Regions from separate parts of the Kluyvera chengduensis genome, predicted to be linked through region 1. Evidence: predicted binding sites of a transcription regulator. Region 1 holds the regulator's gene; the other holds the start of a gene.
The links. Region 1 encodes LexA, which represses DNA repair genes until DNA is damaged. Its sites were predicted from a motif close to TNCTGTATGTACATACAGNA; they were not measured.
Positions count from the first base shown of each region.

Region 1 (3,412 bases):
CCTTAGAGTTATAAGGCAGGACGTACATAATAGGGCGCGACGTATCAAGCCCCAATTCCTGGGCAGGTTGTGCCGGAATAGACTTGCTCTTTACCAGAACACTTAATGGTAAATTCAGTAATTTGTAGTAAATTCGTGGCCAGCCGGACATAAACGATGTAAAGCCTCTGGTTAATCATGCAAATGCGCGGCAAGAATATCAGAAAGTCGGTGAAATTTCTGTTCTACCGCCTCATAACACGCATTGTCATTGACGTAAAAACGAAAAAGGTTCTTGAGATGGCCAATAATACCACTGGGATTACCCGAATCATCAAAGCTGCGGGCTATTCCTGGAAAGGATTCCGCGCGGCGTGGATCAATGAAGCGGCATTCCGCCAGGAAGGGGTAGCCTCTGTTATCGCGATTATTATCGCTTGCTGGCTGGATGTCGATGCCATCACCCGTGTCCTGCTTATCGGATCGGTCCTTTTGGTGATGATAGTGGAAATTCTCAATAGTGCACTGGAAGCGGTGGTTGACCGCATCGGTTCCGAGTATCACGAGCTGTCTGGCCGAGCAAAAGACATGGGTTCGGCGGCGGTGCTGCTGTCCATTTTCGTGGCGGTGATCACCTGGGCCATCTTACTGTGGGCTCATTTTCACTAAACCTGCGAAAACTGCCTGATTTCGTGAGTTTTACGGTTCCAAAATAGCCAGTAGCTGTATATACTCACAGCATAACTGTATATACACCCAGGGGGCGGAATGAAAGCGTTAACGACCAGGCAGCAAGAGGTGTTTGATCTCATCCGGGATCACATCAGCCAAACGGGCATGCCGCCAACGCGTGCGGAAATTGCTCAACGCTTGGGGTTCCGTTCCCCAAACGCAGCTGAAGAGCACCTGAAAGCGCTGGCGCGTAAAGGCGTGCTTGAGATTGTCTCAGGCGCTTCTCGCGGTATCCGCCTGCTGGTGGAAGAAGAAGAGGGCCTGCCGCTGGTGGGCCGCGTCGCGGCGGGTGAACCGCTGCTGGCGCAGCAGCACATCGAAGGTCACTATCAGGTTGACCCTTCTTTGTTTAAGCCAAGCGCGGATTTCCTGCTGCGTGTCAGCGGTATGTCGATGAAAGACATCGGTATTATGGATGGCGACCTGCTTGCCGTACATAAAACCCAGGACGTGCGTAACGGCCAGGTTGTCGTGGCGCGCATCGATGAAGAAGTGACGGTAAAACGCCTGAAAAAACAAGGTAACGTCGTCGAACTGCTACCAGAAAACAGCGAATTTAAGCCTATCGTGGTCGACCTGCGTCAGCAGAATTTTTCCATCGAAGGGCTGGCCGTTGGCGTTATCCGCAACGGCGAATGGCTGTAACTCTCCCCTGATTCACATGGCTGCGATACTTCCGCTATCGCAGCCTTTTTTCGTTTTGGTCGATACTCATGCCGCTACTTACTCACGCCGATAAGGCGCTGTGGCGCCTTGCGCTACCGATGATCTTCTCCAACATCACCGTGCCTCTGCTGGGCCTGGTCGATACCGCCGTTATCGGCCACCTCGATAGTCCTGTTTATCTCGGCGGCGTCGCCATTGGCGCAACGGCAACCAGCTTCCTGTTTATGCTGCTGCTGTTCCTGCGGATGAGTACTACCGGGCTCACGGCACAGGCGTTCGGCGCGAAAAATCCGCAGGCGCTGGCCCGTGCACTGGTGCAACCGCTGATGCTGGCACTCGGTGCCGGGCTACTGATTATTCTTTTCAAAACGCCGCTGATAAATCTGGCGCTCTCCATCGTTGGCGGCAGCGGCGAGGTGCTGGAGCAGGCCCGGCGCTTCCTCGCTATCCGTTGGCTTAGCGCACCTGCCGCATTGGCGAACCTGGTGTTGCTTGGCTGGCTGCTGGGCGTGCAGTACGCGCGGGCTCCGGTCGTACTGCTGGTCGTCGGCAACGTGCTGAATATCGTGCTCGACCTGTGGCTGGTGATGGGGTTGCACATGAACGTGCAGGGCGCTGCGCTGGCAACGGCGATTGCTGAATACGCCACGCTGCTGGTCGGGCTAGGAATGGCGCGTAAGGTGCTGGTGATGCGCGGGATCCCGTGGGCGATGCTGAAAACAGCCTGGCAGGGCGATTTTCGCCGCCTGCTGGCGCTCAACCGCGACATCATGCTGCGCTCGCTGCTGCTCCAGCTCTGCTTTGGCGCAGTGACCGTCTTCGGCGCGCGGCTGGGCAGCGAAGTCGTGGCGGTGAACGCGGTGCTGATGACCATGCTGACCTTCACGGCCTACGCGCTGGACGGTTTTGCCTACGCGGTAGAAGCGCATTCCGGGCAGGCCTATGGCGCGCGTGACGGCAGCAAACTGTTGGAAGTCTGGCGTGCTGCATGCCGTCAGGCGGGCGTGGTGGCGCTGGCGTTTGCCCTGATTTACGCCCTTCTGGGCGAGCATATTGTGGCGCTGCTGACGTCGCTGCCTGAACTGCGGCAGCTTGCCGACCGCTACGTGCTGTGGCAAGCGGTGCTGCCGGTTATCGGCGTGTGGTGTTATCTGCTCGACGGCATGTTTATCGGTGCCACCCGCGGTGCGGAGATGCGTAACAGCATGGCGGTGGCCGCTGCCGGGTTTGCGCTTACCATGCTGGCGCTACCGCTGCTTGGCAATCATGGGCTGTGGCTGGCGCTTGCCGTATTCCTTGCGCTGCGCGGGCTGGCGCTGGCCGTTATCTGGCGTCGTCACTGGAAAAACAACAGCTGGTTTGCCTGACGGTATGGTTAAAGATTCCGAATAATGAAACGGCACCAGAATGACTGACTACAATTAACCTCAAGCTTAGCGAAAAAGATGTCTTTCCTGAAACATGCTTTTCGCTATTCACTCACTGACGAACGAGGATTCAATGATGAATAAAGACGAAGTCGGCGGTAACTGGAAACAGGTTAAAGGTAAAGTGAAAGAGCAATGGGGCAAGCTGACCGATGATGATATGACGGTGATCGAAGGTAAACGCGATCAGCTGGTCGGTAAAATTCAGGAACGCTACGGCTACGCGAAAGATCAGGCCGAAAAAGAGGTGGATAGCTGGGATAAACGCCACAACCACCACTGGTAATAACGTCCTCCTGCCCGTGCGTACAAGGAAGTACGCTCCCTCTGTTAGTGCCCGCTAGCGGGATTTCTTTTTAATCTGAATGGTATGGTCGTGATGGCAGTGTTCGTGAGCGCTGCACGCTTCCACTTCTACGCAGGCCGAGCACAGGCCGTGCGCTTCAATCACGTTATGACGCAGAGCGAAGCCCATTTTGGCCGCCAGCGCGTGCATAATGTCTTCTACCCCTTCCGCACATTCTTCTTTCACCACGCCGCAGCGATCGCAGATAAACATCGCGGAGGTGTGCGTTGGTTGATCGAACAGGTGACAGAGCACGTAGCTG
Region 1 covers NZ_JBIQOI010000008.1:42,619-46,030, forward strand. Annotated here, with positions in the region: gene plsB (glycerol-3-phosphate 1-O-acyltransferase PlsB) at 1-151, opposite strand, end outside; gene ACH1XZ_RS18045 (diacylglycerol kinase) at 280-648, shown strand; gene lexA (transcriptional repressor LexA) at 748-1,356, shown strand; gene dinF (MATE family efflux transporter DinF) at 1,425-2,744, shown strand; gene ACH1XZ_RS18060 (CsbD family protein) at 2,881-3,090, shown strand; gene zur (zinc uptake transcriptional repressor Zur) at 3,145-3,412, opposite strand, start outside.

Region 2 (3,412 bases), on a different contig from region 1:
CGCCTGGCGATGCAGCTGCTCACCTTCTGACGTTAGCTGTAGCGATCGTCCCTGACGGACAAACAGCGGGTAGCCAAGACCATCCTCCAGTAGATCGATAAGATCGCGAAGCGTCGTGCGATCTTTTTCCAGCTTCATCGCGGCCTTCATCAGGCTGCCGTGTTCCGCAACGGCGGTGAAGGCTTCAAGCTGAGAAAATGAGTAGGACAATGATGGCACACCGGGCTCCTTTTGCAGTGCTTATGGGGGTTTTCCCCCCATTACGCGTTTTTTATTATAGTGCGGCGATTTTTATACTGCACCCATCCCGTCACCCCGCCGGGACAACGTGTCTATTGGTATAACTAAAATCGAGAACGCTATGAATAATAAACATAAATCCTTACCTGCAAAGTGCTGTCTGCTGGCAAGCCTGGTGGCAGGGGCATTCCTCTCCTCACCCGTCATGGCAGCCTGTGAAGGCACTGAACTCACCGCCTGTCCGGCCCCTTTTGATGCAAAACTTCCCGATACAAAAGCGATGCTGACCTGGAGTCAGGCCGATCGCGTTATCGGTTTTCGTAACGACTATCGCAACTATCAGGGCGATATTTTTCACCACGGAAAATCCGTGCCGTTCGCAGCCGCTGAAAAACCGCTGACGCAGGCGAGCTATCAGGTCAACGGCAAGCAGTGGACGCTTCAGGATTACATCAAGCGCCAGAACGTCAGCGGCATGCTGGTCCTGAAGGATGGCAAAATTGCCTGGAAATACCTTGGTGAAGGCAACACCGACACCACGCTGTGGACCTCTCGTTCGGTGGGGAAATCGGTGGTATCTACCCTGGTCGGCGTGGCGTTAAAAGAGGGAAAAATCCACTCGATGGACGATCTGGTCACGCAGTATGAACCCGACCTGAAGGGCACCGCCTGGGACGGCGTGACGCTGAAACAACTGATCCAGCACACCTCCGGCGTCGCGTGGAACGAGGATTACACCAATCCACAGTCTGACTTCGCCAAACTCACCCAGTGTGAAGCGCACACGGGGACCTACGACTGCGTTCGCACGCTGATTTCTGGCCTGAAGCGCGCCCATCCCGCGGGTGAGGTCTGGTCTTACTCCTCCGGCGGTGCCTGGCTGCTGGGCGATGTGCTGGAGCGCGCAACGGGCATGACCCTTGCCGCCTACCTTGAGCAAAGCATCTGGCAGCCGTACGGGATGGCGAGCGATGGCGTATGGCATGCCTACAGCAAAAACCAGCATGATGTTGGCGCACATGGTTTTAACGCTACGCTGGAAGACTGGGGCCGCTTCGGTGAATTCGTGCTGAACAATGGCCGCCTGCCGAACGGAAAACAGATTCTGCCAGAAAACTGGGTGGCTCAATCCGCCGACTGGAACAAGGCGAAAAACTCCGTCTCCGCAGCGCATCCGCAGGGGCTTTATGGCTACCAGTGGTGGAATAACGAAGTGCCTGTCAACGCCAAAAACGTAGTGCCCGCGCCGCAGGATTCGCTGAAAGGCTCCATGTGGGCGCTAGGGATTTATGGCCAGATGATCATGGTCAACCGCGCGGAAAATCTGGTGATCGTCCAGTGGTCAACCTGGCCGCAGGCAGAACCGTCGTTCAGCGCCCAGCCGCTGGAAGCTTCGCTGATGTTCAGCGCGATTGCGAACGCATTGCATTAATCACTGAAGCAGATAACCACGCCAGAGCTGTACTTTACGCTCTGGCGTTTTCAGGTCAGGCCTTCGGCTCTACCGCTATAAACATTTCGATATCCCAGTAGCCCTCTTCCGCCCCGTTGTTGTGGTAAATTTCAAAGCAGGGCCGGGGGGCCCACTGATGGGTTTCGTCCTTCAGGACGCTATCAAAGAACTGATACCAGGGCGTAGCAAAGTCGTGGTCAATGACGCGAGCCTGCGCGACGGCATACAGCCCGCCCGCCACTTCCGCCAGCATCACCCCTTCGCTGTTTGGCGGGATAACGAAATCATCGGCAACCGATACGACCGTATCACAGCGTAGCTTTTCCGCCGGCACCTCGTCTGGGTTATCGTAATAAACGGCAAGCCATTCCTGCGCGGGGATCTGCTGACCATCGACCCACATCATCAGCTGTTCAAACCCTTGTTTGACCGTCTGTTCCCACGGCCCAACCATATGAAAACCAGCGATTTTGCGTTGCTGAACCTGCTTTATCTCGTAGTCCATGCTGCCTCCGTTAAAACACTGTAATTTCATACAGTATAATTGACGTATTCTGGTTTAGACAAACGAACAGTGAACATTATGTGAGCAGATTCGCACTCTTGCCAGGAGAAGAATGTGGGGGAGGATTTCAGGAAAATGGTGCGCCCTGCAGGATTCGAACCTGCGGCCCACGACTTAGAAGGTCGTTGCTCTATCCAACTGAGCTAAGGGCGCACTGGGGAACTTCTTGGTGGGGTGAAACGCGTGGAATTATACGGTCACTGGCAGGTGAGTCAATCCATTTCCTTGCGAAACCTGCGCGGCCTGCGGCGATGGATAAAGTACAACCAACTATCGCTCAACTCTTCGACAAAAACACTTTCCGCGGAAAACTCGCAAACGATACCTGACAGCGAGGCTCGCATCTGACAAAATATGTCCATCCCCCCTTCGTTAATGACAGATGGAAAATTTTCCCTGATGGCAGCAAAGATTATTGACGGTAAAACGATTGCGCAGCAGGTGCGCTCTGAGGTTGCGGAAAAAGTGAAGGCCCGCATTGCGGCCGGAAAACGCGCCCCTGGGCTCGCCGTTGTCCTCGTGGGCAGCAACCCTGCATCGCAAATTTATGTCGGCAGCAAGCGCAAAGCCTGCGAAGAGGTGGGTTTCGTCTCCCGCTCTTATGACCTGCCGGAAACCACATCAGAAGCCGAGCTGCTAGCGCTGATTGATACCCTGAATGCCGACACCACCATCGACGGTATTCTGGTACAGCTGCCGCTGCCTGCCGGTATTGATAACGTGAAGGTTCTGGAGCGTATCGATCCAGACAAAGACGTGGATGGCTTCCATCCGTATAACGTCGGTCGCCTGTGCCAGCGCGCGCCTCGCCTGCGCCCTTGTACTCCGCGCGGTATCGTGACGCTGCTGGAGCGCTATAACATCGACACTTACGGTCTGAACGCCGTGGTGATTGGCGCGTCCAATATCGTTGGCCGTCCGATGAGCATGGAGCTGCTGCTGGCCGGCTGCACCACCACCGTGACCCACCGTTTCACCAAAAACCTGCGCCACCACGTTGAGAACGCGGATCTGCTGATCGTTGCGGTCGGCAAGCCTGGCTTTATTCCTGGTGAGTGGATTAAAGAAGGTGCCATCGTCATTGATGTCGGGATTAATCGCCTCGAAAACGGTAAAGTAGTCGGCGATGTGGTGTTTGAAGATGCCGCCGCGCG
Region 2 covers NZ_JBIQOI010000002.1:1,128,297-1,131,708, forward strand. Annotated here, with positions in the region: gene ACH1XZ_RS10925 (LysR family transcriptional regulator) at 1-219, opposite strand, end outside; gene ACH1XZ_RS10930 (serine hydrolase domain-containing protein) at 362-1,672, shown strand; gene sbmC (DNA gyrase inhibitor SbmC) at 1,728-2,198, opposite strand; tRNA gene ACH1XZ_RS10940 (tRNA-Arg) at 2,335-2,411, opposite strand; gene folD (bifunctional methylenetetrahydrofolate dehydrogenase/methenyltetrahydrofolate cyclohydrolase FolD) at 2,658-3,412, shown strand, end outside.
Region 2: a site for LexA is predicted at 2,215-2,234, ahead of sbmC (DNA gyrase inhibitor SbmC). Genes of this name have one in related genera too.